One region of the Halalkalibaculum sp. DA3122 genome, then DNA from elsewhere that is predicted to be linked to it. Evidence: riboswitches for the same ligand, from Rfam matches in the RefSeq annotation. Region 1 holds a riboswitch; each other region holds the start of a gene.
What was found. Region 1 has a riboswitch for thiamine pyrophosphate ahead of thiD (bifunctional hydroxymethylpyrimidine kinase/phosphomethylpyrimidine kinase). Riboswitches for the same ligand answer to the same signal wherever they lie in the genome.
Positions count from the first base shown of each region.

Region 1 (10,614 bases):
TGCTGCCCGTGATATAGCCAGGCAGCGGGAAGATGAGCTGGAACGGGAACGAACCCTGCGCAACCAGTTCCTGGATCTGCTGATGGAAAGTGAATTCGATGTTACCCTGGAGGGCGACCCTGAAAACAGCCTTCCCAATATTATTGGGCTGCGTATTCACGGCATGGAGGGGCAGTACGCCATGATCGAGTGCAACCGCTACGGACTGGCAATTTCGACCGGCAGCGCCTGTTCGGTGGGCTCGGAAAAACCGGCGGCCAGCATGGTGGCCCTGGGGCGTGATGAGCAGGAGGCACGAGAGTTCATCCGTATTTCGTTAGGCAAGCAGACAACGGAAGAGGAGATCTCAGAAGCATTTAATATCCTGGAAAAGGTATTGACCAGGCATTTTAGTATGATTAAGCTTTAACGAATCTTAAACCAGATAACGATTTATGAAACGTTTACTACAAATCCTCTCGTTTTCGACTTTTATTTTCTTGTTAACCGCGGCGGGATCCTTTGCCCAGGAGTCCGACAGTGAAGCCGATATCGTACTGACCGAGTACAGCGACTACCAATGCCCGGCCTGCGCCTATTACCATCCGGTTGTTGAAAAACTAAAAGAGGAGTTCGGGGATAAACTGAAGGTGGAATACCGTTACTTTCCGCTGAACAGCCATCAGTTTGCGGCGCTGGCCGCCCGTGCAGCCGAGGCAGCCGGGAACCAGGGGCAGTTCAAGGCGATGCATGATATGCTGTTCGAGAACCAGGACAACTGGTCGAGTTCTGGGAATCCACAGTCGATTTTTATTGGATATGCAAAGGAACTGGGACTGGATGTCCAGCAGTTTCAAAGTGACCTGAATGCTGCAGAAACGCAAAAAACAGTGATGGAACAGAAGCAGGAAGGAGTCAATATGGGGGTGAACTCAACGCCCACATTTTTTATCAACGGCATCAAGGTACAGCAGCTTCCACGTTCCTACGATCAGTTTAAATCTCTCCTGGAAAGCCAGATGTCGGAGGATGCGTAATCTGTAACGAGTAATAAGTGAGGAGTAACGCTGCTTCTACTGCGCATCACGGGTTACTCTTTACTCGTTACCCGTCACGCATCAATAAGTTAAATGCAGACAGTTAATCCGGAAATTAATGCTTTTGAATAAGGCACGGCCCTTCTTTACCGTTTGCATAGCGTAGTGTTTTTCGGTAATATCCTCTTGTTCACTTAGTGACCGCTGTTTGTCGTTAGGAGTGCTTTTTCGCGCAGGCGAAAGGGCTGAGATAAGATCCTCAACACTTGACCTGGTTAGTACCAGCGGAGGGAAACGACACCTCAACTTCAGCCCATCTTCTGCCGGTAAACAGCACTAAATAAAATCACTGCTGTTTATCCATGGAAAAAACACCAGCCAAGACGTATGCCCGGGCACTGACCATCGCGACATCTGACAGCGGGGGCGGTGCGGGAATTCAGGCCGATCTTAAAGCCTTTGCTGCGATGGGGTGTTACGGCATGTCGGTACTGGCCGCCCTGACCGCCCAGAATACCACTGACGTCACCGGTATCCACGCCTTGCCGCCCGACTTTGTGGCCCTGCAGATCGATACTGTTATCAGTGATCTGGGCGTAGATGCTGTAAAAATAGGCATGCTGTTCAACACTCCTGTCATGGAAACAGTTGCGGATCGCCTGGAAACTCATGCTGTTGACAACATAGTGCTTGATCCCGTCATGGTGGCCAAGAGCGGGGCCAGGCTTATTGAAGATGATGCAATTGAAACGTTAAAAGAGCGCCTGTTCCCGCTGAGTACGAATATTACGCCCAACCTGCCGGAGGCAGAGACCCTGCTGGATATCCAAATTGAAGACCGCTCACAGATGGAATCGGCTGCCCGGAAATTGCTGGAGCTTGGGCCCCGCTCCGTACTGCTGAAAGGCGGGCACTTCAGCGACGAGAAAAGCATCGATTGTTTGGTACTGAACGAGAAAGACACCAGCGGCCGGGAGGTGTACTGGTTCCAGGCAGAACGAGTTCATACGCCGAATACCCACGGCACCGGCTGTACCCTTTCGTCAGCCATTGCGGCGGGACTCGCAAAAGGGAAGCCGCTTCCTGAGGCTGTTCAGGACGCCAAAGAGTATATCTCCGGTGCCATAAGAGCAGGCAGCGAATACAGCATAGGCGAAGGTCACGGCCCGCTGCACCATTTTTATCAGTGGTGGCAGTAACGAAAATATAAACTACCTTCATAACTAACTGTTGAAAAGTAAATCCAGATCACAGAATGAAATTCACCGACGAGCTCTGGTCAACTATTGAACCGATGTACGACGCCATCCTTGAACTGCCGTTTATCCGGGAACTGACCGATGGGACACTACCCGAAGATATATTCCTGTTCTACCTGAAGCAGGATACCCTGTACCTGGCGGACTTTTCGAGGGCGCTCTCCCTGGCCGGCGTTCGCTGTGATTCCACAACCCAGATGTACGACTTTTTCAAGTTTGCCAGCGAGGCGGTGGTCGTAGAGCGGCAGCTGCACCAGAATTTTTACGAGCAGTACGGAACGGAGATGAACCCCAAAAAATCTCCCTCCTGCTTTTCATATACCAACTTTCTGCTTTCAACAGCAGCTACAAAAGATAATGTCGTAAATATAGCCGCCTTGCTCCCCTGCTTTTGGATATACCGGGAAGTGGGACTGGAGATCTACGAAAATGCAGCCGAAGAGAATCCCTACCAGGACTGGATCGATACCTACGCGGGAGAAGAGTTCAACAAGAGCGTGGATCGCGCTATTGAGATCACCGACGAGGTAGCGGAGCGTGAATCCAAAGAGCGACTGGAAGAGATGACCGAGGCGTTTGTCAAGTCCACCGAGCTGGAGTGGATGTTCTGGGAGAGCGCCTATCGCAGGGAGCAGTGGCCGTTGCTGGAGGTGTTGGAGGAGGCAGAATAGGCAGTATCAAGCCGAATTAGTGCGTTGAAAGTAAGGCACAACGCCCTGTAAACACCGAGACAGAATACAAATAAAGATTCCAAAATATGAAAATCGGCATTATCGGCGGCGGTATTATCGGACTCAGTATCGGCTGGCAGCTGCTCCGGCGGGGAGCCGAAGTCACGCTGTTTGAGAAGGGCACCGTCGGGCAGGAGGCCAGCCGGGCGGCAGCGGGGATGCTGGCTCCCTACGCAGAAGTGGGGTTCGAGGAGATCGAGCTGATGAAGCTGGGGCAGGAGAGTCTGCGCCTGTACCCGCGCTTTTTGGAGGAGCTGGCCGAAGATGTTGAAAATGTTCCTGAATTCGACCGGTGCGGAACCATGCTGGTGGGCGTCGACCGCGATGATACCGAGCACCTACAACGACTATACAATTTCAGGGAAGAGCTATCATTGACGGTTGAGATGATAACGGGAACAGAGGCCCGGGAGCGCGAACCACTGCTTTCGCCAAAGATCGTATCGGCCGTGTGGCTGCCGGATGACGCCCAGATCGACAACCGGGCGCTGGTCCGATGCCTCAGGAAAGCGTTTGAATCGCGGGGCGGTCTGCTGCTGGAAAAAAATGCGGTGCAGCAGATTGATCTTGCCGGGGGTACACTTAGAGGTCTTTCAACGGCATCCTCAAATTTTAAGTTTGATAAAGTGATTTTGGCCGCTGGTTGTTGGTCCGGGAAAATTGCCGGTATTCCAGATAAGATCAACCCGCCGATTCGTCCCGTGAAAGGACAGATCATAACGCTTCAACAAACAGATGACTGTGACCTGAAGGGGATCGTGCGATCGCCGCGATTCTACCTGGTTCCCAAAGAGGACGGTACGATCCGGCTGGGAGCCACCAGCGAGGAGAAGGGGTTTGACCAAACACCTACGGCGGGGGGGCAGAAGGAGCTCCTGGAAGAGGCTTGGGAGGCGGTGCCTTCCATCTACGACCTGCCGCTGGTGGAGACCATCGCCGGACTCCGACCCGCCAGCCGCGATCATGCGCCCATTATCGGCCAGACTGAGATGGAAGGGCTTTATTACGCCACGGGGCACTACCGCCACGGAATCCTGTTGACGCCTGTAACTGTTTATTCAATAGCGGATGAAATTCTGGATGGGACGGTCGCTGAGGTTCTTGAACCGTTTCGTCCCGGTCGTTTTTAGAAAAGAAACCCGAAAATCAAGGATCTATAAAATTATGAAACTGACTGTAAATGGAGACACTGTTAATACACAAGCCAACACAGTGAAAAAGCTGTTGGCCGAGTTTGATGTCGAAGACGATGGAGACAGCAAGGGAACGGCCGTTGCCCTGAATGATTCCGTCGTTCCCAAATCCCAGTGGGACCGTCAGCAACTGCATGAAGAGGATCGTATCGAAATTATCCGTGCCACACAGGGAGGATGAGTTGGAATGAAGAATCGCTGATCCAGCACCTGTCCCGGTTTAAGGTTGTGATTTGAACCAGTAAGAGAAAACGGTATCTGTGTTAAAAAAGCTTGCGCTTCAAAATAGCATAGACGGTTTTGCAAAGCCCTCGAATAGAGTATCCTAATTTGACTTAAAAAATTATGAGTAAACTGAAGATAGCAGACAAGGAATTTGATTCCCGGCTTATCGTGGGGAGCGCGCGATTCCCTGATCCCGAGACCATGCGCCGGGCACTGAACGCAAGCGGCACCGAGATTGTGACTGTTGCCCTGCGCCGGGCAAACCTGGAGCGTGACGGAGGGGAGGATATCCTCAGCTATCTCGACGGGGACAACTATTTTATCCTGCCGAATACCGCGGGATGCTATACCGCCAAAGAAGCGGTACTGACCGCGCAACTGGGTCGCGAAGCCCTCGATACCAACTGGGTGAAGCTCGAGGTGATCGGTGATGACGAGACGCTGTTCCCTGATGTTGCCGAGTTGTTGAAGGCGGCTGAACAGCTTATTATGGAAGATTTCGTCGTGCTGCCCTATGCCAATGACGACCCGATTACCTGCAAGAAGCTGGCCGAGATGGGGTGTGCCGCCGTCATGCCGCTGGGAGCCCCCATCGGTTCCGGTATGGGCATCCGCAACCCGTATAACCTGCAGATTATTCGCGAACAAGTGGATGTGCCGGTGATTGTGGACGCCGGGGTGGGTACGGCCTCTGACGCCGCCATCGCGATGGAGTTGGGGATGGATGCGGTACTGATGAATTCGGCCATATCGCAGGCCAGGCACCCGGTGAAGATGGCACAGGCGATGAAACTGGCTATCGAGGCAGGTCGGTTGGCATTTGAATCGGGACGCATGCCGCGCCGGTTGTACGCCAACGCTTCCAGCCCGATGGAGGGCCGAATTGAGGTCTCGGGCACGGATGAGTAGAACATCCTTCCGATACTACCTGATTACCGATCGAAAAAAATGTGCGCCGCGTCCGCTTGCCGAAGTGGTGGAAAAGGCATGCCGTAACGGGATTAAGGCCGTGCAACTCAGGGAGAAAGATCTTTCAGGCAGAGCGCTGTTTGAACATGCCGAAAAGCTGCGGGAGATAACTTCAAGATGGGATGCACAATTATTTGTAAACGACCGCGCAGACATCGCCCTGGCCGTGGGGGCTGATGGCGTTCACTGCCGGGAAACCAGCATCTCTCCTGCAGATATTAAGGAGCTCGATTCATCACTGATCATCGGCACCAGCGTGCATTCCGTCGAATCGGCTGTCCGGGCAGAGAGCTGCGGCGCCGATTTCCTGCTGTTTGGTCCGGTGTTTTATACCGCATCAAAAGCGAAATATGGAGCACCGCAGGGTCTTGACAAGCTGCGTCACGTGAGTCAAATCGTTTCGATTCCGGTGTACGCCGTCGGGGGACTCACAACAGGACGTGCTCCGGGATGTTTAAAGGCAGGAGCATATGGTGTTGCCGGAATTTCATCGATTATGGGGGCGAAGGATGTTTCTGCAAAAGTTCAGGAATGGGAACAATTACTATCAACGTTATGAGCAAAGGCTTAAAAGGCATTTATTTAATTACGGATACAATTATTCAACACCGTTTCTCCCATGTGGAACTAGCCATGATGACCGTGGAAGCGGGCGTGCAGATGATCCAGTACCGCAACAAGCAGATGACGGCGCGGGAATCGATCGCTGAGATCAGGGAAATCGCCGAGATAACATCAGGTACTGAAACAACGTTTATCGTGAATGACCGGGCGGATCTGGCCCTGGCAGGCGGGGCCGACGGCGTGCACCTGGGACAGGACGATCTCCCCATTCCCGCTGCGCGGAAGGTGCTTGGAAAGGAGAAGATTATTGGCGGTACATCATCAACAGTTGAAGAAGCGCTGCAGGTGGAACAGGCCGGGGCTGATTACGTGGCGCTGGGTCATATATTCGAAACTACCACTAAACAAAAACACTACCCGCCACGCGGATTGGAAACGCTGCGCGAGGTGGCAGAGGCGGTTTCGATTCCGCTAGTGGCTATCGGAGGCATCACGCTGGAGAACGCCCGGGATGTATTTGAGGCCGGAGCGGATATCATAGCTTTATCCTCTGCCATTTGCGCGGCAGACGATCCGGGTGAGGCAGCCCGCAAGTTTGTAGAAACCGTGTAGCCTGAAACGCTGCTTCGAGAGTATTATAGAGAAGCAGTATGTAGAGCAACAAAAAGGTGTTAAAAAAGGACACGAGCGGGACGCTCGCGCCAGTAGTGTACTGCGTATTCCGTATTGCAATAACAGATATGAATTGAGGAACACTTCCAAATACGCAGTACGCAATACGAAATAGGTAACTTTTATGCTTATCTTCGCAACGTACAGGACAAACAGTTGCCAATAACCAATTCTTATTAACGAAAAACGATGATTTACGAATTTATCAACCGATCACCGCAATTTGACGACACTGTTTTCGTGGCTCCCAGCGCTGATATTATCGGGGATGTCACTATCGGCAGCCAGAGCAGCGTGTGGTTTAACGTGACGATCCGGGGCGATGTGAACTGGATCCAGATCGGGAAGCGAAGCAATGTACAGGACAACGCCTGCATCCATGTGATGAATCAAACGGGTCCCACAAAGATTGGCGATGAAGTGACAATTGGTCACAGCGCCATGATTCACGGATGCACCATCCACGACCGCGTGCTGATCGGCATAAACACCACGGTGCTGGATGAGGCCGTCATCGAGAGCAATGTCATCGTGGCAGCGGGCAGCCTGGTCCCCCCGGGCAAAACGCTGGAGTCAGGCTATCTCTACATGGGATCGCCGGTGCAGAAGAAGCGGAAGCTGAGCGATGAGGAGATCGCATCCATAAAGAAACACTCTGAAAACTATATCAAGTACTCCCGCGCGTACCAGCAGAAAGATACCTACGATGAAAACCCGTTCTATAGTCCAAAAAATTGAAAGTTGCAGGTTGCAGGTTATAGGTTTGAGAAACCTGTAACATTCAACCTCTAACGAATGCAATGTCTGGAATTTACCTCCATATCCCGTTTTGCAGGCAGGCGTGCTCGTACTGCGATTTCTATTTCGTAACCCGTACGGGCTACCGTGATCAGTTCGTGAAGAGGCTGATCGAGGAGGTCGAATCATACCAGGATACAAAATACACCGAAGAGCCGGTGCGTTCGATCTATTTCGGGGGCGGAACGCCATCGCTGTTAAACGCTGGAGCTCTTGATCGCATCATGAGAGCCCTCCGCAAGACCTTCTTGCTGGAGACCGAAGAAATTACTCTGGAGATGAATCCCGATGATGTGAGCAGGGCTTACCTCGGCGATCTGCTGGATGTGGGAATCACGCGTTCGAGCATGGGCGTGCAGTCGTTCAAGCCGGAGCTTCTGGAGTTCATGAATCGAGCGCACAACCGGGAGGAAGCCCTGGCGTGCCTGGAACTGCTCAAATCTACCGGTTTCCACACCTTTACGGCGGATCTTATCTACGGCAACCCGGGGCAGAGCCTGCAGGGCCTGCAGGAGGACCTGGAAACGCTGATCAGTTTTGATCCCCCGCACGTATCGGCGTACTCACTGACGGTGGAGCCGAAGACAAAGCTTGGCAGGCAAGTGGAACTGGGGCGGATACAGCCGCCGGAGGATGAGGTGGTTTCGGATCATTATGACCTGGTGGTGGAGCGGTTGGCAGAGGCCGGAATACCGCAATACGAGGTGAGCAACTACAGCAAACCGGGTCACGAGGCGGTACACAACAGCAGCTACTGGCGGCACGAAAACTACCTGGGGCTGGGTCCGGCTGCGCACTCGTTCTGGTGGGACGAAGACGGGGCAGTGCGCTGGAGCAACAAGTCCGATTTGAAAGCGTATCTTGGTGAAGAAATGTCGGCGATGCGGCAACAGAAGGAGCAGCTTACAAAACTGCAGCTGGCTGAAGAGCGTCTGATGCTGGGGCTGAGAACAAGGGAGGGAATTTTAAAGAAGGAACTGGTTAATCGCTATAATTATTCACTTAATGAACGGCAGCAGGACTATATCGATCAAAAAGTGGATGAAGGCAAATTTATGGCCGGCAATGACAGACTCCGCCTTTCAGTCGAAGGTCGAAAAATTGCAGATTCGATTCTGCTGGACATCATTACGATGCACTGATGGATAATGTTGAAGGTTGCATGTTGCAGGTTTTAGACTGTCTATTCACAACTTTCAACCTGAAACCTTTATCCTGCAACATGAAATATTACTTAATAAGCGTCATTTTTTTGACAATAACCTGCTGATCGGTAACCAGCCGGTAAAAATAAACTCCTGAGGCGAGGTTTGACCCGTCAAACAGAACTTCATAAACGCCGGCCGGAAGTATTTCATCTCTGAGAGTAGACACTTTTTGACCCGCCACGTTATACACGCTCAACTGTACGTGCGATTGCTGAAGCAGACCGAATTCAATTTTTGTGGTTGGATTGAAGGGGTTTGGATAATTCTGAGTAACCTCAGTCCCTTCTGAAGCAAATGGAGCAAGTTCCAGGTTATATTCTCCAGATTCTGATTTTCCGGAGTTGGAAATGACAATTCCTGCTTGTGTAATGGCCTGCCAGTTCCAGGAAGTAGTAAGCTTAAACCCGTGGTACATATTTCCTTCCCGAATAATGGTGTCAACCGATCCATCATCGTAGAATCCGATAAGTCCTACCTGGACATTCTGGTTCTCATATTCCGCGATCATTTTCAAATAGCCCTGCAGTTCAGACTCTTTATCTATGGCTATATATTGTGCCCCCATCGATAATACGGCCGGCTCTTCTTGAACAATACCGTGGGCTGATAGACTCGAATTAATCAGCGGGCTGGGATAGTTCACACTTTCCTCAAATCCATAACCGGCCCGCGAATACTCCCTGCCGGAAGCATAGTGCCAGAGGTGAGATTCTGCAAAAGCTTGGTCGAAAGATATCCCGTAATCCTTTTGCAATGACTGGGTGATGGCCTCGATCATGGTCAGGTAATTGGGGTTTGGTTGCACCTGCTGTTGATGGAATCGCTGTTGAATTCGGTGCCAAACCGCTGGCCAAAATCCTTCCCCATAGCGCTCCCAGAAATAGATGAACCAGGTGACACCGTCATAAGCCTGGGGGATAGCGTGATCTCGTGATACAAACACGCTTTGTCCGCCGGTTCCGATGTAGTTGTAATAGTCATTCACATTGTCATAGACCACCTCTTCCATTAACGTGGCATCCATTTCGGACCAGTGATAACTATGTGGACTTTCGGGATCCTCAGGCTGCCATCCATACCATTCACTGTTGGCATACTGGATGGCATGCTTCAGTTCATGGGCAACGGTGACTTTCACCGCACCGATTTGATTACCTTCCGGATCAGAATTTTCGGGGAAGCCGTCAAAGTTGTTGTGGATAACAATATAAGTATCGGCATTCAGTCCCCGGTTATATCCGTAATCGGTATAGCCGTACGTTTCACCGATATTTTCGATGTAGATTGGATAAGGCGCTGAACCACCGGCTGTGGGATCTGCGTGGCCGAGGGTCTGAACCTGGTGCCGCCAGGATGAATCGGCCGCTGCCGCCACGTGGTCGACATAGTCCGGAATACCGTTAGCGGGCTGGGTATCGCCGGCGGGGGCGGCATTGTTGCCGCTCTGCTCATAATAGATCTCGAATTTTCCACTGGGTGACAGGTATGACTGCCGGGCCTGCGTCTGGGATTGCAGCATCGACTGTATTTCGTTGACTGTAGCTGCGGATAGCTGCTGTTTGACGGCTTCAAATGCCCGGATCGCCGGCAGCCCGCATTTGATCGGCCCGGGCTCCCCGCTTTGATATTCAGCGGGTAGCGCCTGCGGTTTTATTCCCGAATACAACTGGTACAGTATTTTCTGGTCAAGGTTGATCTCTCCATCCTGAAAGTCCGCGTCTATTTGTTGAAGTCCGGGATGCCCGTGATATTCGCGACCCGAAACCTGATCCTGTGCGAGGCCGGTTGAAATGAAAAGAAGCAAAATAACCGTCAGGAAAAGAGGAAATGTATAGGTAGAAGCCAAGCGAAACACGCAATATTACCGGTAGTTATGAGTTCATTTCTTCCAAAATTACCCTTAATTTTGGGTTTTGCAATAGTCAATAACGCGTTTTGAATCCACACATTTTACGAATCTAACATAAGCAGGAATATGT
Region 1 covers NZ_JBINJF010000001.1:267,417-278,030, reverse strand. The annotation lists gene ACG2F4_RS01140 (IscS subfamily cysteine desulfurase) at 1-409, shown strand, start outside; gene ACG2F4_RS01135 (DsbA family protein) at 435-1,016, shown strand; TPP riboswitch at 1,223-1,326, shown strand; gene thiD (bifunctional hydroxymethylpyrimidine kinase/phosphomethylpyrimidine kinase) at 1,379-2,215, shown strand; gene tenA (thiaminase II) at 2,272-2,946, shown strand; gene thiO (glycine oxidase ThiO) at 3,033-4,136, shown strand; gene thiS (sulfur carrier protein ThiS) at 4,171-4,380, shown strand; gene ACG2F4_RS01110 (thiazole synthase) at 4,545-5,333, shown strand; gene thiE (thiamine phosphate synthase) at 5,326-5,952, shown strand; gene thiE (thiamine phosphate synthase) at 5,949-6,569, shown strand; gene ACG2F4_RS01095 (gamma carbonic anhydrase family protein) at 6,819-7,367, shown strand; gene hemW (radical SAM family heme chaperone HemW) at 7,430-8,569, shown strand; gene ACG2F4_RS01085 (MXAN_6640 family putative metalloprotease) at 8,658-10,481, opposite strand; gene ACG2F4_RS01080 (rhodanese-related sulfurtransferase) at 10,611-10,614, shown strand, end outside.

Region 2 (10,614 bases), on a different contig from region 1:
AGCTGGCAAGTCTGGTGCAAAACGACAATATGTTTGACTCCAATGAGGATAACGCCCAGCTGGTGTACCTTTCCAATCCGCCCAATCGACATCCCATCATTGAGCTGCCCTCCGGCCGACGCAACCAGTTCAGGGTCAGTAAAACGCTGGTTGATCGCCTCAAACAGCTCAACGATCCCCGGCTGGAAGTATATGCGGATACCACGCAGTACACTTCGGCAACCAAGCCACAGGATAGCCTCTATGTAGGCGTGCCGAACGGCCTTATGCCAGAGGATGCTGCCAAGTTGGGTATGGACCGCACCTCAAAAATCGGGTCGGCATTTCGTAAGGCTGAGACGCCCGGCGTAATAATGACTTACGCTGAACTGAATTTCCTGATGGCCGAGGCCGCCGAAAAAGGATTTATTTCCGGTTCGGTGGAAAGTTATTATGAGAAAGGCATTCGGGCGTCCTTTGATCAACATGGAGTTACCGGGGTCGACAGCTACCTTTCCGAAGCTGAGGTTGATTTTGATCCCGCAAATGCCCTGCAGCTGATTGGCGAACAGAAATGGATCGCCCTCTACGGACAAGGTTTAGAAGCCTGGAATGACTGGAAACGAACCGGCTTCCCTGAACTGGAGCCATCCATCGCCAATGACAATGACGACCAAATTCCGGTCCGCATGGAATATCCCTTCTCGGCACAAATCACGAACCAGCAGAATTATGATGAGGCGATTAGCCGACAGGGAGAAAACAGTATCAACACGCATGTTTGGTGGGATGAATAAGCTGGACTAAATCCAGAGCCAAACACTCAAAATTAAGGGGAAGGATGATAGCTCATCCTTCCCCTTTTTCATGTTTAATAGCTGCCTAAACGGAAAATATCTTAAATGTGAAGTATTGGTTCGCGGAAATGACCAACTCCAGACCCAGGAAATTACCGTCTAGTGTGTATTAAAAAACTAATAATGTGGAAATGAAATCCCATTTTGGAATGCGATAAACCTCAATATATAAGCTTGATAGGGTTCGGTTTTTCTATTCGTAAAATGAACACCCAAATCCAGAGTTGTTGGGGTTTTGCCTTATTTTGTTATAGTCAGTTCATCAAGAACCTTTCGATCATTGTCAATAGCCTGGAATAAAATTGTATCAGCCCGAACTTGCCAGCGTGTAAAATGATGAGTAAATAATACTGTATCCATTTTGGGGTAATCAGAAAGTTCCGGTTTTGTAGTAATATTACCACCCGCTCCTCCGGTCACAATATAATACGTAGTTTGATTCCCATATTGTTTGATCAATCGCTCGTACGCATGACTGTGCCCCGCAACCACAAAATCGATATTGTACTTTTCGATAAGAGGTTCCAAGGCCTCGCGAACCGAAACTTCCCCGTGGTAGCCCGGCCAGCCCTGTGCATATGGTGGATGATGCAGCACAATAAAATGCCATTTAGCATCAGTCCAAAACGGCTTCTTTAGTTCACTGACCAGCCACTTGTATTGGTCAGAATTTGGTTCAATGCCCACCGGAAATGTGTTATGTGGATCAAGTGCAATAAAAGCAGCATTACCACTGGACCAAGAGTAGTAGGTTCTGGGTGGTTCGTTACCATTACGGGCATATTTATGAAAATCCTTGGCGATCATGGAATCGTAAAAACCGTCATAATCGTGGTTGCCTGGCACCAGGTATACCGGGGTGTGAGCACTCATCGGGTGCAGGGTTTGCAGTAGCCGTGTATACTCTTGAGGGCGCCAGGCTTGGTCGGCCAGGTCGCCAACACCTACTGTGAATTCAAGCGGATGCGCCTGCATGGCATGTACCACCTGGTCAAAAGTTTCCCACCCGCTCTGGCTGTCGCCCCAGATAGCAAACTCAAAGTGAGTGGTGTCCCTCGGAAGTTTAAAGGGATATACCCTGGAGCGATTTTCATGCTGTTTTATTTGATAGTAATAAGTTTTGCCGGGCTCCAGGTTTGATAGAGATATCTCATGCATTCTATACGATGAATCACTTTCTATGGTATTATTCATAAGTTCAGGGTCAGATCCCCAAATAACCTGGTGCGATGTGGGGATATCTGTTTCCCACAAGATCGATAACTTCCCTGGACCAACGTGCTGCAGATAGGGTGGGGTTTCAAAATAGGGCAGATGTTTGAGTGCTTTTTCAGCACTTGCCACAGTCTTTTCGGTTGGATTGTTTATTGCTAATAAAATAGTGTTGACTGTGGTATTAGACAGTTCTTCAAACTGAATCGCCTTTTCAACGAATAGCTCAACTCTTCGGTATAATTTTCGATAGCGTTCATAGTGCATGAATTCCTGATGGTTGTAAGCGTGTACAGAGTTGAGTCCGCCGTGCATGGCATTATTCAACACGCGGATTACCAGCTTTTTAGGTGAAGAGCTGGCGGGGAAATGAAAAAAGCGTCCGCGATATACCGATATGCGTTGCCCGCCGTACCAGGCCTGCGCACCATCATCAGCATTGATGCGGAGGGTGACGGGGCGCGGGAATGCAATTTGGGTGACGTACCACATTGGGCTATCCGGCTCCAACAGTCGATGGCGTATCGTCACAGGTTGCAGTGAACCCGGCAGGTCGTGAAGGGTTACATCGAGTCGCTCAGAAGAAGCTCCCTTGGCGTACAGCCAATTTATATCTGAAAAAATATTCAGCCGATTTGGGCGACTTGGAACATCAAGTTGCTTGAAGGCTTTTTTTATTTTATGAATTTCAGCAGAATTCGATTCTAGAGAAGCTTCGAATACAGATTTATCTGTACTTTTACCCAGTTGCTGATTCTGACAGTTAGCGGTAAAATGGAGAAAAAGAACTAAAATCACTGGGAGTACTATCGCGATATGAGTATTACGTAAGTGTTTTGAAAACATGGTTAGGTTTGTGTAGAACGGTTAATTTTGAACCATTCTACACTTAACATGAGGTATAACCACTACACTTTATACTAAAAATCACATTACTTTTTATGGATCTACTTATGCCACATTTTCGACGCCCCATCCCATCCGAAAATTTGCAGTACCAACTGAATTAGCCAGTAGAGGTGCCGTTATTACTTAAGACGATGCAAAACTGGCTCAAACAAGGCTATATGGACGAGGTCGCCACCAAGATCGGCCCACTAAGCAATAACTGCGGTGACTCCGTAAGGAGAACCGTCAACTCAAGCAAAGGCGACAGCTTGGTTTGCCAAGGAGACCGACGCAACTCTTGAGAACTAACTCATCACGTTCAAGAACGTAAAAGGGTATTTTAAAAAAACAATCTATCCCAATCTGTCCCATTCTTTAACACCCCATTGCACCCTGTTCCAGCCCATCCCGGGGTATTTTTCCTAATTTGAATTAGTGTTACGTTGATATCAGTTATTGGTCACACTGACGCAATAACCCCATGCCAACGAACACGAAGCCAATGCCTGAAACGCTGGAAAATAAGCCGAACGAACCCCAAGAGCGGGACTACGCCACCTTCCTGCTAGAGCTGGAGCAAGGCCTGCCGATTTTTGGGCGCATTACCGGTACTACTAACGGGCTCCAGCAAGTAGAGAAAGAGCTACCGTTCAACTTCCGGCAGCCCTTCAATGTGGTAAAAGCAATATTCAAATTAGAACCGGGCCTGTACTCTCTGCACACCGGCATCGACGAAGATATTGTGATCGGCTTTCGCATTGACCCACCCGAGGATCAGCCCGATACTTTGGGCCAAGAACCTGCTGCCGCCAGCAGAACCGCTCCTGAAAATTATTACCAGCAACGCGCCCTGCGGCTGGAAGGCGAGCTGCATGACGCCGACCGCAAGATTCGCCAGCTCGTCGATGAAATCATGGGGCTCAAGCGCCAGCTCTCCGAAGACAAAACGGCTACGCTGCTGACCCACCAGCGGGAGCTGGCCGACCTAAAGGAATCCCACCGCAACGAGATTGACCGGCTCAAGGAAATGCACCGAAGTGACCTCAAAGCTCTCGAAAAAGAGCTCGCAGAACTGGAAAAGGTGAAATTCCGCATGGAGATGGAGCAGCGGGCCGGCGGCCGGGACGCGGGCAGCCGCATGCTGGATATGCTGGAGGAGAATGCCCCCATGTTTTTCACCGTGATCTCCCAGCTGTTTGCTGGCCAGGGAGGACAAAAGCAGCTATTACAACCACCGGCTGGTACTCCCTATATCAGCGAAGAGGAGGCCCAGGCCCTGGCCAAGGCGCTCAAAACCGAACTAGAACCGACCTCTCCCCAGCCCCAACAACCTGATTCCCACCTCGCTTGCAGCCAACTACTAAGCTGTACGAGCACCGACGTGGGTCCCCATACCCGGCGATTGCTCACCGATGTCATCAGCGAGCTGCAGAAGCTCGTCAAAGCCAACCGGTGATGATATCCTGGTATTGAAGGCGTCTTGAACCGGGCTTCTCAACTGGTAACCAGCTGTACTCGGTGTGAGGAGATCCGCGAGTTAATGGAGGCTCAGATAAATAACACAATAAAGCTTTGTTAAAATAATTGCTATGTATATAGATGGAACTCTGAAAACCACGGCGCATCCTGATCCACCTCATATACACGTTGATACTTCGTAAAAGTATGTGTGGTACCTGTGATATCTGACAATCGTTCTACGCTTGATAATTTTTGTTCTTCGATTTCAAAAAAAATGCCATTCTCCTGATTATTCTTAAGTCTCATCAAACTGTTGGGAATCGCAAAGTGACGATGCATTTTACCCACGAAATCCGCATAGCATAACATAATATAGAGTATCATCCCATCCCCCGGGTCAATCATGATATTTTGAATAACTCCGACATCCTCTCCATCCCTGTTCTTTACTTTCCTTCCCATGATATTCGTTACTAATTGAATAGAACTCCTCATCACATTTTCCCTTTCGATATTATTTCACCCTATCACCCTATTTGGGGGGGGGTGGGATATGAACGACTACTTCAACAATTCATCTTGCACATTTATGATTTTGTGGCGACACCGAGCAACCCAATGGGACTCCTTTTTGATAAGTTGCTTATCCTTTAAGGCTTTTTTCAAGATCCATCTGATGTTCGGATCATTTGATAACAGCCAATGTTCAAACATCGGCTTTCCCTGCTCCGGGCAAGCAAGGATGGCACTGCTCCAGTAATAACCCAATGCTTTTTTCAATAATTTATATTCCCGGGTAGATGCTTTCGCTCCGGCAATACTGTTCATTGCTTTTTCAAGTAAGTGGAAAGTCTCTCTTGCATAACTGGGATCCCGTAAAAATTCCTCCCTGCAAATACTCGTTAGGATTGCTCTTTGTTCATACATATTTCCATTAATCCAGTCTTTGCCGATAATAAACAATTGGCCCAAATCATGTTTCCCAATAATCTGTAGTGCTTTTTTTACGGCCTCCCGAATTCGCCAGCGTTCATCGGAAGCGGCTCTTCGTAAGAGCTCAACGGCATTTTCCTTCCCTTCAATGACTAGTCGTCCCAGGCCCAACACGCCACAAAAAGTCAGGAACTCTTTAGGGGAGTTCTGTGGGGCATCTTTCTCCGACATAGATGCGTATTCCTGAATTACATGTATGCCATCCATATTGCTAAGGTTAAATATGGTAAATCGTTACTCACATCTTATTCGAAATATATTGCAAGCGATGTAGATGAATAAGGTACCCAAAAAACCGATTACTCCTGTTTTACTCTAGCATACCATCTTCCAGGGCGGCTTCATCACGGAAGCTTTTGGGCTTTTCTTCGACTTCAGTCATCGTCGCTTCGGTAAGCAGTAGTGTCCCGGCCACCGATACGGCATTTTCGAGCGCGATTCGAACCACTTTGGTCGGGTCGATAATACCGGCTTTATACAGGTCGACAAACTGGTTTTGCGCGGCATCAAAACCATAGTTCCCATCCCCGGCCATCATCTTTTCAACGATTACCCCGTCATCGACTCCCGAATTTTCAGCAATCTGCCGGGCGGGTGCTTCCAAAGCCCTCCGCAATATGAGGATACCCGTTTTTTCATCTCCCTCTGTTTTTTTGGCCTCTTCCTCAACGGCATTAGTTGTTCTCAACAAGGCCAGGCCGGCACCCGGTACGATCCCCTCTTCAATGGCCGCCTTGGTGGCGCTGATGGCATCTTCGAAAGCTTCTTTCCGGCTTTTGAGCTCCGTTTCGGAAGGTGCGCCCACCCGGATAACGGCGACACCACCCGAGAGTTTGGCCAGTCGTTCCTGCAGTTTCTCTTTGTCGTAGTCAGAATCTGATTTCTCGATTTGCCTGCGAAGCTCGTTGCATCGCCCTTCGATGGCCCCTTTATCTCCACCTCCGCCGATAACCGTTGTCGTATCTTTGTCCACCAAAATGCGCTGTGCCGAACCCAGCATCTCCGTAGTAATATTCTCAAGCTTCATGCCCAGCGATTCCGATATCAACTGCCCGCCGGTAAGCAGGGCGATATCCTGGAGCATGGCCGTCCGGCGGTCCCCAAAGCCCGGTGCTTTAATGGCCACGCAGGATAGGACACCCCGAATTCGATTCACCACAAGGCTGGCCAGGGCTTCCCCATCCACATCTTCAGCGATCACCACAAGCCCGGTCTGCTGTTTGGCCATCTCTTCCAACATGGGAAGCAAGTCTTTAATATTGCTGATCTTTTTGTCATACAGCAGAATTCGGGGATTCTCTATTTCAACTTCCATCTTCTCGGCATCTGTCACAAAGTATGGGGAAAGATATCCACGGTCGAATTGCATACCCTCTACGACTTCAACCTGGGTCTCCGTACCTTTGGCCTCCTCCACCGTAATCACTCCTTCAGGCCCAATTTTATCGATAGCCTCGGCCACCAGGTCGCCAATGGCACTATCGTTATGCGCCGATATGGTGGCCACCTGCTGTTTTTCCTTGTGTGTTTTTACCGGTCTGGAAATTTCTTTTAATGCCTCAACAGCAACGGCTAATCCCCGGTCCAACCCTCTCTTCAACTCGATAGCACTGGCCCGGGCAGCCACATTTTTGAGTCCCTCGGCAAAAATAGTATAAGCCAAAATTGTTGATGTAGAGGTCCCATCCCCCACCAGGTCACCGGTACACTCGGCAGCTTCTTTCAACACCTGAGCCCCTAGATTCTCTTCGGGGTCTTTCAGGTCCATTTCTTTTGCAATAGTTACGCCATCATTACATACGAGCGGTTTTCCCCATTTTTTGCCAATCAACACTGATTTGGATTTCGGACCCAGGGTTATGCGAACGGCATCATAAAGAGTGGTAGCTCCTTTCAAGAGTTTCTCCCTGGCTGAAGTCTGAAAAAGTAGTTTTTTGTAAGCCATAATGTTCTCCTTGTTAAATTCATTACTCAAATAAATTACGATAGGAAACAACAGATGGGTATAGGCTTTGAAACCAAACGGCATGTAAGAAATGTTCTTCTAGCTCATGTAAGGGAAATCCCTGCCAATTAGGCTGGAGAAGATTTTATTGTTTGATTACGCCAGTTACTCAGGTAGCGTTGCACAGCTTCATCACTAAGGTTCGTAAAATTACGATATCCCTGTGAAACGGCTGCTAAATATTGATATTTATCCAGTATAACCACTTCATCTGCTTCGGCCTCAAGTGCAGTGAGCCTGGTTAGTCCCGAAACCGGAGCTGCTATTACGATCTTTTTGGATTGGTGCTTTCGACACATTCTAAGAGCAGCAAAAATGGTCGCTCCAGTGGCAATACCGTCATCCACGAGGATGACTACACGATTCCTCAGGCTGGGCAGTTCCTTTCCATTGCGGTACTTCAAAATGCGTCTTTGGATTTCCTTATTTTCCTTTGCCTGAACATTGGTAATAATATCTCTGGTAAGATATTGGTTTGACCACGGGTCAAGGTACAGGCTTCCATCCTCTGCAAGTGCTCCAAAGGCAGCTTCGGGCTGTTGAGGATAGCCGAGTTTACGGGTGATGATTACATCAAAGTCGCATTCCAAGGCTCGTGCTACATAATACCCTACTTCCACTCCACCGCGAGGAATAGCCAACACGACAGGCCTTGCCGATTTGTATTTTTTGAGGGCCTTGCCCAGCTCTATACCTGCCTCTTTTCGATTCTCAAACATGACTGTTTTCTCCGATGAGAGTTAATCTATTAATGCATCAAGCTGCGCATTAATAACTTTAACTTCCTTAAAACGAGTTACCAACCCTATAGGTGCTTCTACCAAATGGTTGAGAGGGGTTTTCCTACACAGGATATTCAGGCGAAACTCCCTTGTAATGGCCTGGCGTTGGAGGTTGAGGGTGGGGTACCGTCCAATAGCTATTCAGAACATGATGGCCGTGGTGATAAAAAAGTAGATCAGGATAGACAGCACGTCCTGGATGACGGTTGCGATGGGACCATTTCAAAGGCCGGATCAATATCAATCAGGTTGAACAGAACCGGCAGTACCATGGCAACTAATGTGGCCGTGGAACAGGCTGCAAGCAGGGACAGACTCGTTCCAAACGCCAGTTGTGGATCACTCCAGTTCCAAAGGAGAAATGGATATGAAATCGCTGCCAATACAATCCCTATGGTTATGCCGGTGAGCAACTCTTGCCAGAGCACATTCTTGATGGTCACTCCCACGGAGAGCCCACGTACAATAATTGCTTCCGTTTGCGTACCCACTGCGTCGGCCAGGTATACAATTCCTGGAATAAAAAAGGCAATGGTTAACTCTTCCTGAAGCCTGGACTCAAATCCACTCACCACCTTCGCGGCAATAAACGCTCCCAAAAGCCCAAGTAACAACCAGGGCAGCCGGTGCCAAAAGCGTTTGAAAATTGGTTCCTGCAGCGCGGTTCGTGCTTTGTTCGTATCCTGCAAGAATCCACCCACCCGGCTCAAATCCTCTTCGTGCTCTTTTAGCAGGACTTGTAGTAGCAGATAAGGCGGAATCAAGCCGATAAATTCTCCCTCTTTGTTTACCACCGCCAGGGCCGATTCCTTGTGGTGCACCGCGGTCCATGCCGCCACTTCCTGGTCTACTCCCGGTCTAATCGTCGGGGGTTCCTCATCCATAATATCTCTTGCCATCAAGTGATCACCAGCGGAATACAGATCTTCAATTCGTATCAATCCCACAAACCTGGGGCCATCACAAACAATGATATGGGAGGCACACTCAAAGGCTTGTTCTGTTAGTTTTTTCTGGATGTCGATGGCATCGAGATCGGGAGAAACAATCGGTACAGAGGTAGTCGCAAGATCGGTTGCTATTTGTAAATTGGACTCTATAATGTCTAGAGGAACGGGAGAAGATATAGCCACCGAATTGCGGTATATATTGGAGTTCAAATCAAAAAAGCCAACGGTTTCCTTGCGCCGGTATTACCCGGGTCAAGTTCAAGGGGTATGTTCTCAGCCCCAATAAAGGGGCACCCTCAACCACTGGCTTTCAATGCCGGCACTATTCAAGTGTCGGCAGAAGTTGGCCGTTTGTACACACTTTTGAGATTTCCTTGAACCGGAAGTTCTCGAAAAGAAGCCCTCGGCCGTTAATTCAGGGGTTGCCGTTAGCAACACCATAGTGCCGCTCACGACTGTACAAATTCAATATTTCAAAGACTCTCTTTAAGAACTATTGAAAATATAGAACCTGCCGATAAACCTATTTGTAATGTTTTTTCGTCAGCCAGTGTACAACTTTCACCTACACAAACAAATCAAAATAATGCGTTGTTTTGTTTAGACAGCCTTATCGAAATAGAAGAGAAGGATTTTTCATTGAGAGGTTTACTACCACATCCAAATGCATAGGCACATGATTGGATAGACTTAAAAATTCTATTTGGTCAGAGACCAGTCGAACTATGAAGTTTTCCACGGCCAATGGTGTCCAGAAAGTGATACAAGTAAGAGCCCCGCATGTAATAGTTCACTTTACAAAATTCCAAGGATTTATATCACACGCCTTGTCAATAAAATAAGCACTTCTTGATATCAAAATATTGTGAAATTTTAACCAGCAAGATAAACACCAATAAACATAAAGTTATGAACCGCTTAACTGTTTTGTTGTTTATGTACCACTTGATGAAGTGGGAAAAGAATTTATGCATTCATCGAGTTCAGGATGAACAGATGAGAAACCGATATCAGAGGATGGGGTGGTTTGCGAAACGTCTGCAATACCAGGGAAACCAATTAATGATATATCTCTGATATGAGATCAATCATATAGATAGATCCATGCACATGACAACATTCCGAAACATATTTTTTCTGTTAGTAACGGCTACGCTTCTTCTGATTTTCTACAACAAAAAAGAACCCACAGTTTTTTTTAGAATATTTCCGGAATCAAGACTTCTTCAAGCAACTCTCAGCCCCTCCACTTTTTTAAGGATACGGTAAAGGTCAAGGACTATTTTAAGGTGATGGACAAAATCGTATTTCGATTTGACTCATTGCTCACCTACCCGATTTCTGAGCACTTGATCATTCGCAATAAATCCTGGATGATCGATTCACTGGCGGCTACCGATTATTATGACTTAAAGGAGCGGGGAATTACCAGCCTGAAACTGCTTTTCGAACAGACCTGGCTTGATCTGAACATACCTGAATTCAAA
Region 2 covers NZ_JBINJF010000007.1:162,183-172,796, forward strand. The annotation lists gene ACG2F4_RS07255 (SusD/RagB family nutrient-binding outer membrane lipoprotein) at 1-776, shown strand, start outside; gene ACG2F4_RS07260 (metallophosphoesterase) at 1,077-2,894, opposite strand; gene ACG2F4_RS07265 (hypothetical protein) at 3,439-4,392, shown strand; gene ACG2F4_RS07270 (PRC-barrel domain-containing protein) at 4,524-4,859, opposite strand; gene ACG2F4_RS07275 (hypothetical protein) at 4,959-5,561, opposite strand; gene groL (chaperonin GroEL) at 5,701-7,335, opposite strand; gene ACG2F4_RS07285 (phosphoribosyltransferase) at 7,464-8,114, opposite strand; gene ACG2F4_RS07290 (magnesium transporter) at 8,354-9,337, opposite strand; TPP riboswitch at 9,340-9,435, opposite strand; gene ACG2F4_RS07295 (L,D-transpeptidase) at 10,420-10,614, shown strand, end outside.
Region 2: it holds a riboswitch for thiamine pyrophosphate, as region 1 does, so the genes downstream of both, ACG2F4_RS07290 (magnesium transporter) here and thiD (bifunctional hydroxymethylpyrimidine kinase/phosphomethylpyrimidine kinase) in region 1, are expected to answer to the same signal.

Region 3 (10,614 bases), on a different contig from region 1:
ATCATCCAGGCAGAAGGGGACACCCTGACACTCAGAGATCGGCTGACGCACCACGTCACCACCGGCCTTTCGACGATTGAGATAGCCTCCCGACATGCTAAAGAGATCGTGCACGAGTTTGCCGCCTATTACCGGCAGTCGCGCGAAAACCCGGCGGGCAAATACAAAACGTACGTAATCAGCGGTGATAATAATCCCGACAAACTCCGCTCGCTGTTCAGCCTGTTGGAAAAGCACCGGGTGCGGTACGGCATGGCACCGCGGGAAGAGACCTATACCGGGAACAACTATCAAACCGGGGAGTACGAGCAGTTTGATCTCACAACGGACGATTACCTTGTAAGTGCATACCAACCGAAGTCGGTGTTGGCACGCATCTTTTTTGAGCCAAATCCGGAGTTGACCGATTCCGTCACCTACGATATTACCGCATGGGGACAACATTACGCTTTTGGTTTGGATGGGTACGCCTTGAAGGAGCGTGTCGATCCCGTTCCCGGCCAACCGCCGGTCCCCCGGGTACAGAATGAGGGTGCGGGAACTCCCTATGCCTACCTGGCTGAATGGAAGTCGTTGAGCGATATGCGGATGGTGGCAGCCCTGCTCCAAAAGGGCATTGACATCCATATTGCCGGCAGTCAATTTGTTATTGACGGTACCAGGTACGATCCGGGGACGCTGGTGATTACGCGGAATGCAAACGCGGAGCTCGGAGCTCAATTTGACCAGGTTGTTCAACAGACAGCAAACGGTTTCGGGCAGCCGCTGTACCCCGTCTCCACAGGTTGGGTGGATTCCGGTCCCAATTTTGGATCTGATTCGTTTCGCTTTTTAGAAAAGCCAAGGGTGGCGGTCCTTTCCGGTAAAGGTACTTCCGCCGGCAACGTAGGTGAAATATGGCACTTTTTTGACCGGCAGATTAATTATCCCGTCACGCTGGTGGACTCCGGCTATTTTGACAATGTAGATTTGCAAAGGTATGATCTGCTCATTTTACCAGGCGGTAGTTACGCGGGCATCATTGATGACGATCGCCTGCGAGCCATAAGGGAGTGGGTCGCCGGCGGGGGAAGACTGGTTGCATTGCGGCAGGCCAACGCTTTTCTGTCTGGCAGGGAGGGATTTTCCCTGACTACAAAAGAGGAGAGCAAATCTAAAGACAGTGATCCCGCTTACGGCACTTCATTTTATAAACAGCAGAGAGAACGGGTCAGCGAAGCGAACAGCGGATCTGTCTTCAAAATTTTGATTGATGCCTCGCATCCGCTCGGGTACGGGCTCGGAGACACCTATTTTTCTCTTAAGCTGGATACCGACGCATATCGCTACCTGCAGGATGGGTGGAATGTCGGGATTGCCCGAAAAGATGCCCACCTGAGTGGATTTATCGGCTACAGGGCCGAGCAGGAACTGGAACAAACGCTGACGTTCGGGGTTCAGGAGATCGGGGAGGGAAGAGTGGTGTATATGATCGATAATCCCCTGTTCCGCGCTTTTTGGCACAACGGGAACCTGCTCTTTGGGAATGCGGTATTCATGGTGGGACAGTAACTGATGGCAAACGCCAGACGTGAGAGGTGATACGATTCTTTAAAGGTTAGTTAAATTTAGGAGATAAGTTACGGGCTATATCAGGTGTTCACGCTTGGAAGAACCATGGGAAGTAAGCAATTTTTTAAATGTACTGGGAGTCTGTCGGACTTAGCTAAACCTATTGCAAAAGCGTCAGATTTGGCCATATTTCGTGCTCTTTTTCGGCAAATAGAACCACTGTTCCCCTCAAAAGAATCACGAAATCTGTCTCAAACTGACATATTTTCGTAACGATTTTCTAAGTCCGACAGACTCCTGGATGGTATATTTATAAAGCGTCGAAATTCTTAATGATTGGAAAAATGCGACCGCTTAAAACCGGATATCGAGGGTTAGCTCCTCCTCTCCACGCTGGACGGTAACGGTACCGGTTTCCCCTTCTTCGAGCCCGCCCAGAATCTCCATATATTCATAGATATCCTTCAGGGGCTGGCCATCCAGCTTTATGATTACATCTCCACTCCGGAGTCCGGCCCGCCCGGCTGGTCCACCGGCGTTGACCCCTGTAATTCGCATGCCGGTGCCGTCAAAGCCGTAATCCGGCGTTACGCCAAGGGTCACGCCCTTCATGCTAATCCCCTTCTGCTGTTCACTGGCCGGAACTTCCGTGAATGTAAGCTCGCTGCCAGGTTTGTCCAGCTGTTGTATCACGCGGCGCACATGCTCCAGCACCTTGTCCTGGCCGTCATAATTAATCTGCCCGGCGTCGTCAGTGGGACGGTGGTAGTCGCCGTGGGTACCGGTGAAGTAGTGCAGTACGGGAATCTGCTTGTTATAGAAGCTGGTGTGGTCGCTGGCTCCCGTTCCATCTGCCGAAGTCTCGATCTGAAGCGAGTCGGTGTTGGCTTCTGCTATGAGTTGCTCCCACCGCTCAGCGGAGCCGGTGCCGAAAATGAGCAGTTTGTTATCCTGCAGTCGCCCGATCATATCGAGGTTGATCATCGCCTCGACCTGCTCTGCCGGTACCGGCAGCTGGTCGACAAAATGCTGCGATCCCAGCAGGCCGATCTCTTCCCCTGAAAATGCAACAAAGACCAAGCTTTTTCGGGGAGAATTAACCGAAAAGTACTGCGCCAGTTCAAGAATGCCCGCCGTGCCGGAGGCGTTGTCATCGGCTCCGTTGTGGATCTGGTTCCGTCGCCGGTTGGCGAGCGAGCCGTATCCTCCCGTGCCGAGGTGGTCATAATGGGCGCCGATGATCATGTAGGAATCTGGTTCTTCGCTTCCGTTTATGATTCCCACTACGTTCCGGGAGAGAAGAGGCCGTTCCCGCTGCCGGGAGGTATCCCCCTGGGGCGGATTGTGGAGATGGTCTGTGGTCACGGTGAAAGGCTGAAAGTAGGTATCGTCTTCGCCCAGTGGTGCAATCCCGAATTGATTGAAGGCATCGGCAATGTAGTTGGCTGCGATCGCTTCCCCGGCCGTGCCTGTTGCACGGCCCCGCAGCGAATCACTGGCAAGAAACTGGATATGGGTCCTGATATCGCCGGGTTCAATGGTGGCGGAAAGTCGTGCCTGGGGCGCTTCCGGGGACGACTGTTCCGGTCCGCATGAAATAAAAAAGAACATGAATGCCAGTAATACCGGGGTTCTACCGTTCATAGCAACAATTGAGTTAAGCAGTACCTGAAAATCGGGAATACAGCATGAAAGTTGCAACAGTAAATCACTTTGTTACAATATAAAATGATTGGCAAAGACCTTTGCAGAACCTGCTATTTTGTTGGGAGGGAGTTGTACTGTCGACCTTATTGAGCTTTTAACGGGAGTACAACTCCCTCAGAACGAAGAAGTGAGGGTTTTGCAAAACCCTCTGGTATTTATCTTTGAAAGATTTTCGAGTAGCATTATATTTACGGCACATACAAATACACACTCACAATGGTTGGGGGTGCTTGCAACAGCGGGCTGAGATCATACCCTAAGAACCTGAACCGGTTAACACCGGCGTAGGGAAACCTGGAGTTCCCATGCTTCAGCACTTCTTGCAAGTTTACCTCCTCCTCTTATAAACAAATAAGATGGAGGATTTTTTCATGTTTACTCACATCACACGTTTTGCAGCAGGAGCGGTATTCCTGTGTTTTATTCAATTTTTTAACCAGAATACGGCCTTGAGCCAGACTGTCGCGGGGGCTGTCATCGATGCCCGGTCCAGCGAGCCCCTCGCAGGGGCCCATGTTGTCCAGGAGGGCACCCAAAACGGGACCACAACAGCCGCGGACGGCAGTTTTAAGCTGCTCCTGGTCGATGGTGGATTAAAAAAAGTCACGGTTTCATTTGTTGGCTACAGGTCAAAATCGATTAATATTGAGGAGCGGGGAGGCGGCGATCTCCGCATTGCCCTTGTTCCGGAATCGGTGATGAGCAGCGAAGTGTTTGTTCGGGCGCTGCGGGTGGATGAGGCCTCACCGATGGCCTACGAAAATATCGAGCGCGAAGAGATCGAAAAGAGGAATCTCGGCCAGGATATCCCATACCTGGTCAGCTCCACCCCATCGGTGACGACCACGTCAGATGCCGGGACGGGGATCGGGTATACCGGCCTGCGTATTCGCGGCGTCGATCCCACGCGTATCAACGTCACGATTAATGGAATTCCGCTGAATGATGCGGAATCGCATGGAGTTTTTTGGGTTGACCTCCCTGATCTGGCTTCGTCGGTGGAAAATATCCAGATCCAGCGGGGAGTCGGCACTTCAACTCACGGCGCGGGAGCGTTCGGGGGCACGATGAATATCCAGACCTCGACGATGACCCCCGAGCCCTATGGGGAGGTCAATACCGGCTACGGCTCATTCAACACTCAAAAAATAAATGTACAGCTGGGTTCGGGCCTGATGGAAAACGGCTGGCAGTTTGAAGGTCGCCTCTCCAAAATCATCTCGGACGGGTATATCGACCGGGCGACGTCCGACCTGAAATCGATCTACCTGAGCGGTTCCCGGAATGGTGAGCGAAGTCTGCTCAAGGTCGATGTGCTCTCCGGCGTAGAGGAAACCTATCAGGCGTGGAATGGCGTGCCGGAACCGGTGTTGAACGGGAATTCAGATCAGCTTGAAAGGTATATAACCAGTCTCGGCATAGCCGGGGAAAAGGCTGTACATTTTCGCAACAACGTGGGCAACCGGCAGTTCAACGAGTTTACCTACGAGGACCAAACCGACAACTACCAGCAGGATCACTACCAGGTCCACTATTCATACCAGCTGGCGGACCGCTGGAATGCCAACGCCTCGTTTCACTACACCTACGGCCGGGGCTATTACGAGGAGTTTCGCGACGAAGATGACCTCGCAACCTACGGTATCGGGCCGATTCAGATCGGCGGCCAGACCATCACCCAAAGTGACCTGGTACGCCGGCGGTGGCTGGATAATCACTTCTACGGGATTGTCTTTTCCACCGATTACCGGGTTGCGGATCGCTGGTCGGTAACACTGGGCGGGGGATATAATGAGTATGACGGCGACCATTTTGGCGAGGTGATCTGGGCGCGCTACGCCGGCGACAGCCGTATCGAGGAAACCTATTATAACAACAACGGGTTTAAAACCGACTTCAACATCTATGGTAAAGGTCAATACTATTTTACGGAAACACTGAGCGGTTTCCTGGACCTGCAGTTCCGTGAAATAACCTATGATTTTCTGGGCAAGGATACCCAGACTTCGGGGGGATCCGAGCAGATTGTTGATGTGCGACAGAGCGACCGGCTTGGCTTCCTGAATCCCAAACTCGGGTTGGTCTACCGGGTGGATGACCGGCAGCGGGTATACGCATCGTTCAGTGTGGCCAACCGCGAGCCTACGCGCGAAGAGTATGTCAACTCCACGCCGGAAAGTCGCCCCAGCCATGAAACGCTCTATGACTGGGAGCTGGGCTACCGCGCCTCATTCAGCACGTTTTTTGGAGCGGTCAACCTGTATTATATGAACTACAGGAACCAGCTTGCATTGACAGGCGAAATCAACGATGTGGGTGCCAGCATCCGTCAGAATGTCCCTGAAAGTTACCGTGCAGGTGTTGAGCTGCAGGTGGGCACAAAACTGTACCGGGGACTTGAGTGGTCCGGGAATGCCACGTTCAGCCGCAACAGGATTGAAAATTATACCTACTACCTGGGCGGACAGGAGGTGGCAACCTATGAAAATACAGCTCTTTCATTTTCTCCGGCTGTTATCGGAAATTCGGTATTCGGTTTTACCGAAGACCAGTTTTCTGCGGAACTGATCAGTAAATATGTGTCACGCCAGTACCTCGACAATACCGAGACCAAAAGCCGGTCGCTGGATCCCTACGTTTTGCATGATGTCAGGTTGGGATACCGCTTTGTCGACATTCCCTTTGCCCGGGCGGTACAGTTAACGCTCCAGATTAACAATCTGCTGAGTGAAAAATACGAGACCAACGGTTATACCTTCGGATGGGTGGCAGGAGAAGAAGAGCAGCACTTTAATTATTATTATCCGCAGGCAGGGCGCAATGCGATGTTGCAGGTTAAGATGGAGTTTTGAGTCTTGAAAAGGGGGATGGTGACACCCGGTTCACGTTTCCTGCAGTCTTTGCTACTCCTGCTTGGCGCTGGAAACCACGGAGAGTTCATCGTCCTCCTTCGATTTCGTTCTTCTTGTCCTCCGTGCATCGATAACCTGGATCAGGATAGCTCCCGCGATAATTAAAATACAGGCGATAATTTCGAAGAGCGAGGGATTCTGACCGACGGACAGCCAGGCGATGAGGAGGGCGGCGATGGGGACGAGATTCCCGTAGATTACCACCTGCGTGGGTCCAAGAGAGCGGAGGGCCCGAACTTTGACCCACTGCCCTACGCCCACCCCCACAGCCCCTCCGGCAAGGATGGCAATCCAGGTCCACATGCCCAGGTTAAGCCAGGGCTCCTGAATCAGTGAGGGAGATGCAATAAACAGATAGAGGCTGCCCCCGATGAGCGTCCGCATGGCAACCATGCTGATGGACCCGTATTTACGCGCCAGGGGCTTGATCAGGTGAAGTTCCACCACCGTCAATATCAGGGCGATACAGAGAAGAAGATCGCCGAGCCAGTAGCCCTCCACCATTAGTCCGTCGTAGGCAAGGGTAACGGTCCCCAGCCCCGCCAGGGTAACCCCCGCTATGCCGGATTTCCCCATGTTTTCTGTACTCAACAGGTATCCGAAACCGGTGCTGATAGCGGGTCCAAGGGCAAGCCAGATAGAAGCCCGTGCGCCATGGGTAAGGCCCAGTCCCTCGATACCGAGCCAGGGAGCCAGGGTGGCCCCGAATACAGAAACCAGCAGTAGCCGAAACCAGTCTCCTTTTTCAATCTGCGGGAAAAAACGGAACGGTTTATCTGCTACCTTGGCATCATAATAGCACTGGGTATAGAGAACGCTCAGCATCGCCACCCCGCCCATAAAAAAACGGGAGACGCTAAAGGAGATGGGAGCCATCTCCTTTAGCGCCACTTCGGCCAGGATAAAGTTGGCTCCCCATAGAAACGTAAACAGTAAAAGAATACCGTGATGAGATATAGCCTCACCAGAGGTGGTGTTGGTATCTTGTTCTACTTTTTTAATAGGACGTCAGGATGCTGATTCTATCGTAAAAGGCACTTTAATCGTACTCCAGTGTACTACCGCAGTGCCGGAGTCACTGGTAACATCCTCAAAGTAAAACATCAGTTGTTCTATGTGATGAGCCTCTTCCGGGGAAACCTTCACGCGAAGGGCATCCTCACTGCTGTCATAATCGAATGCACCCCACTGGTTGGGAACATTGTTGAATATGACGACCCATTCATCTTCACCAGGAACGGTAAACAGGCCGTATGTTCCGGCTTGCAGCGGCTCTCCCTCGATGAGGACATCATCGGAAAACGTGATGGTGGTGGCCTCATTCGCCCCGGTTCTCCAGACACTACCGTAGGGTTCCAGTCCGCCAAAAACCTGGCGTCCCTTTACGCTGGGGCGCCCATACGTAATGGTTACCTGGGTTGTTCCAATGGTTTGGCTTACCGAGGCGTTGGGACTTACTCTCGCCTCGTTGGTCGCCCGTTCCTGGGCAGAAGCGGAGTAAGCGAATGCAAACATCAGTGCGAACGACAGCGAAACAGATACTAAAAAGCTTTTCATTTTCATCTCGACATAAATTAAGTTTGATTTCCCATTAAGTAACATCCCATAAACAAGAATGGATAAGATTCGTTCTTACCATTGCGAAAGAGCGACCTGCGGGATCTTCCACAACGGAATAAAAAAAATGCACTCCTATAAAAGACAAAGAGTAATGAACTTTAGGCAAAAATAAGCTGATAACATAAATAAATATCTGAAAGAATAAGAACATTAGATTTTAAAAGGTTTTAAAATTCAGTTAACCCTGAAGGACCTATCGTCCACAGTTGAGTCCGGCCTGTAATGTTCAGCAGAAACAGGTTGACCCTGACCCGGTTTAAGGAAGGAAAGAAAATAGAAAAGAGAAGATGTACGAGGCGTATTGTACCAGTGGTGCCTACCGCCATCATGCGAACGTTTGCATCTATAAAGGTCTGATTCCCCGCCCAGCTGGCGTTTGCGGGGCGTATCCCGTTTAATTTACAGTCACCCGTTTTCTTTGAGCATGTGGGAAAACTCCGTTCGAAATTTTTTAAGCTTGGGTGCTATGATGACCTGGCAGTACCCGGCATTGGGATTGTTTTCATAATAGTTTTGATGATAATTTTCCGCCGTCGTATAGTTTTTGACGGGCGAAATTTCAGTCACGATCGGGTCCTCCCATAAATCGGAGCGATCGACCTCCTCCATCGATTGTTCAGCTATTTTTTTCTGCTCTTCATTGTGATAAAAAATAGCCGACCGGTATTGAGGGCCCACATCCGGTCCCTGCCTGTTCAGCGTGGTGGGGTTGTGCGTGTGCCAAAAAACGGTAAGCAGCTGGTCAAAAGAGATCACTTCCGGGTCGTAAACGATGCGAGCGACCTCTGCATGGCCGGTGTTGCCCGAGGCCACCTGCTTGTAAGTGGGATTTTGCTCCTCTCCACCGGCGTAACCGGCCTCTACGTGTTTGACGCCCTTTAATTCTTCAAACACTGCTTCAACACACCAGAAGCATCCCGCTCCAAGCGTGGCTTGTTCAAAATTTGTATTGCTCATATCAAATGATTCGGTTGAACGGTTGTTTTGTGCTTTCGAAGAACACGCCAATATTACAAAAATTGGCAGCAGAAGGAGATATAGATTCTTGTATTTCATAGGATGCACACCATGTCTGTTTTGCATTGATACCTCACAGTACGCAATAACAACGGTTTCGGATTTATCATTTCTTGTCTAAGACAAAATTGGGGCGGTGGATCGCGATGGATGCCGGGGATATTGACAACGACGGAGACCTGGACCTGGTGCTGGGCAATTTTTCACGCCGCTTCATGAGCAAGTTCAACGTGGAGCCCACCTGGAATACCCGGCTTCCGATTGTCGTTCTAAGAAATAACACGCAGTAGCGGGCAGCAAATTGGCACCCTGCTGTGTTGAAGCGGAAATAATCTGCTCAAGGTCTATAATAGGATCTCTGTACAATTTTTTCTCTTCGCCTTACTTTTGGAAAAAATATGGGTGAGGGAATACAGCCTAAAATACGATTATGAGATCGATGTTAATGATGCGTTTTTGACAAGACGCTCTACTTTTTTTTGAGAAGTTCTTTCATCCTGCCGGACACTGCTGTAGGCATGAAGGGAAAAATGGGTTCCGTGGGTTTGAAGCGACCGGCAAAGGGTGCCGGCGTTTCCCGGTGAGACGCCGCCGCCGACCACCAGTTCAATTCGATTCCGGGCCTGCTCCAGCATTGAGGCAAGCTTCGGGAGGCCCGTAAGTGCTGAGCCGGGTTCGCCCCAGGGATTTCCTGACGTGAGCACGCGATCGATCCCCATCTCTATAAGCTGCTCCAGAGACTCAGAGGGGTTCGGGGTGGCATCAAACGCGCGGTGGAACGTGGTTGCCAGGTCGTATTTTTTAGCCGCCTCCGCCAGGCGCAGAGTGGCAGAACGGTTGATCGTATGGTCCGTATGATGTAAGGCGCCAAATACCACTCCATCTGCACCCTGTCGGGCCGCTCCTTCAATCTGGGCAATCATCTCGGTGACAGTTTGTGGAGTGTAGAAAAAATCTCCCTTTCGGGGACGGATCATCACCAGCAGTCCCGGCCGTTCGCGGAACGTTTTTCGTGCAACATCGATCAGCTTTTTTTGTGGAGTGAGTCCGTCGTGATGCATCGCGCCACACAGCTCGATGCGGCCCGCTCCCCCCTGGAAGGCCGCAGAAACGGAGCGGCGGACCGATTCTTCCCGGTCGGCGTTGATACAAATTTCGATCTGTACAGGCATGCTGTTTTTTTATTTCTTTTGCAGGCTGTCACGTCGCCGTTTCAACTCCTTCCAGGTAGTCAGGATAATTCCCTCCTTTTCGATATAGTTTTTTAGCCGTGTACTGGTCATCGCCAGCATATCGGCCTTGCGGAGAGTGCCCGAATCGGATATTTGGGCAAACGTTTCCGAGGGATCGGTACAGTGCATGATCATCATGGTTACGCCCGGTTCCAGGTGCTCAAAGGAATCGATATATTTTTGTGTCCAGTAGGCCTGTAGCTTTTTGTCTGAATCGGCCACTTCCCGGGGAATCTCCCACCCGTAACTGAAATTGTGGAGGTCATCGAGCACGGGGAGCCCGGCCGCCCAGAGTTTTCGCCCGGCTTCCTGCATCTGCTGATGTTGATCAGAAGTAAGCTGGCGCTGCTGCCGGATTAGCGTACTATGCCCCGCGGGAAACATAACGGGAATCTGGTATTCAATTCCCAGATTTATATAAATTTGCATCAGGTCTGCTGTGGCAAAGAGTGTTCCCATGTGGGAATCCAGATGGGTTGGACTAAATCCCATATTCCGTGCAAGCTCGATCTGGGCCCGGATCTCGTCCTCTACCTCGTCCGGTTCGGCATGTTGTACGACCTCCTCCACCGAGG
Region 3 covers NZ_JBINJF010000008.1:73,530-84,143, reverse strand. The annotation lists gene ACG2F4_RS07645 (M14 family metallopeptidase) at 1-1,551, shown strand, start outside; gene ACG2F4_RS07640 (M28 family peptidase) at 1,906-3,195, opposite strand; TPP riboswitch at 3,471-3,566, shown strand; gene ACG2F4_RS07635 (TonB-dependent receptor) at 3,708-6,110, shown strand; gene ACG2F4_RS07630 (DMT family transporter) at 6,162-7,103, opposite strand; gene ACG2F4_RS07625 (DUF2911 domain-containing protein) at 7,179-7,727, opposite strand; gene msrA (peptide-methionine (S)-S-oxide reductase MsrA) at 8,196-8,747, opposite strand; gene ACG2F4_RS07615 (FG-GAP repeat protein) at 8,921-9,097, shown strand; gene ACG2F4_RS07610 (copper homeostasis protein CutC) at 9,236-9,979, opposite strand; gene ACG2F4_RS07605 (polysaccharide deacetylase family protein) at 9,989-10,614, opposite strand, start outside.
Region 3: it holds a riboswitch for thiamine pyrophosphate, as region 1 does, so the genes downstream of both, ACG2F4_RS07635 (TonB-dependent receptor) here and thiD (bifunctional hydroxymethylpyrimidine kinase/phosphomethylpyrimidine kinase) in region 1, are expected to answer to the same signal.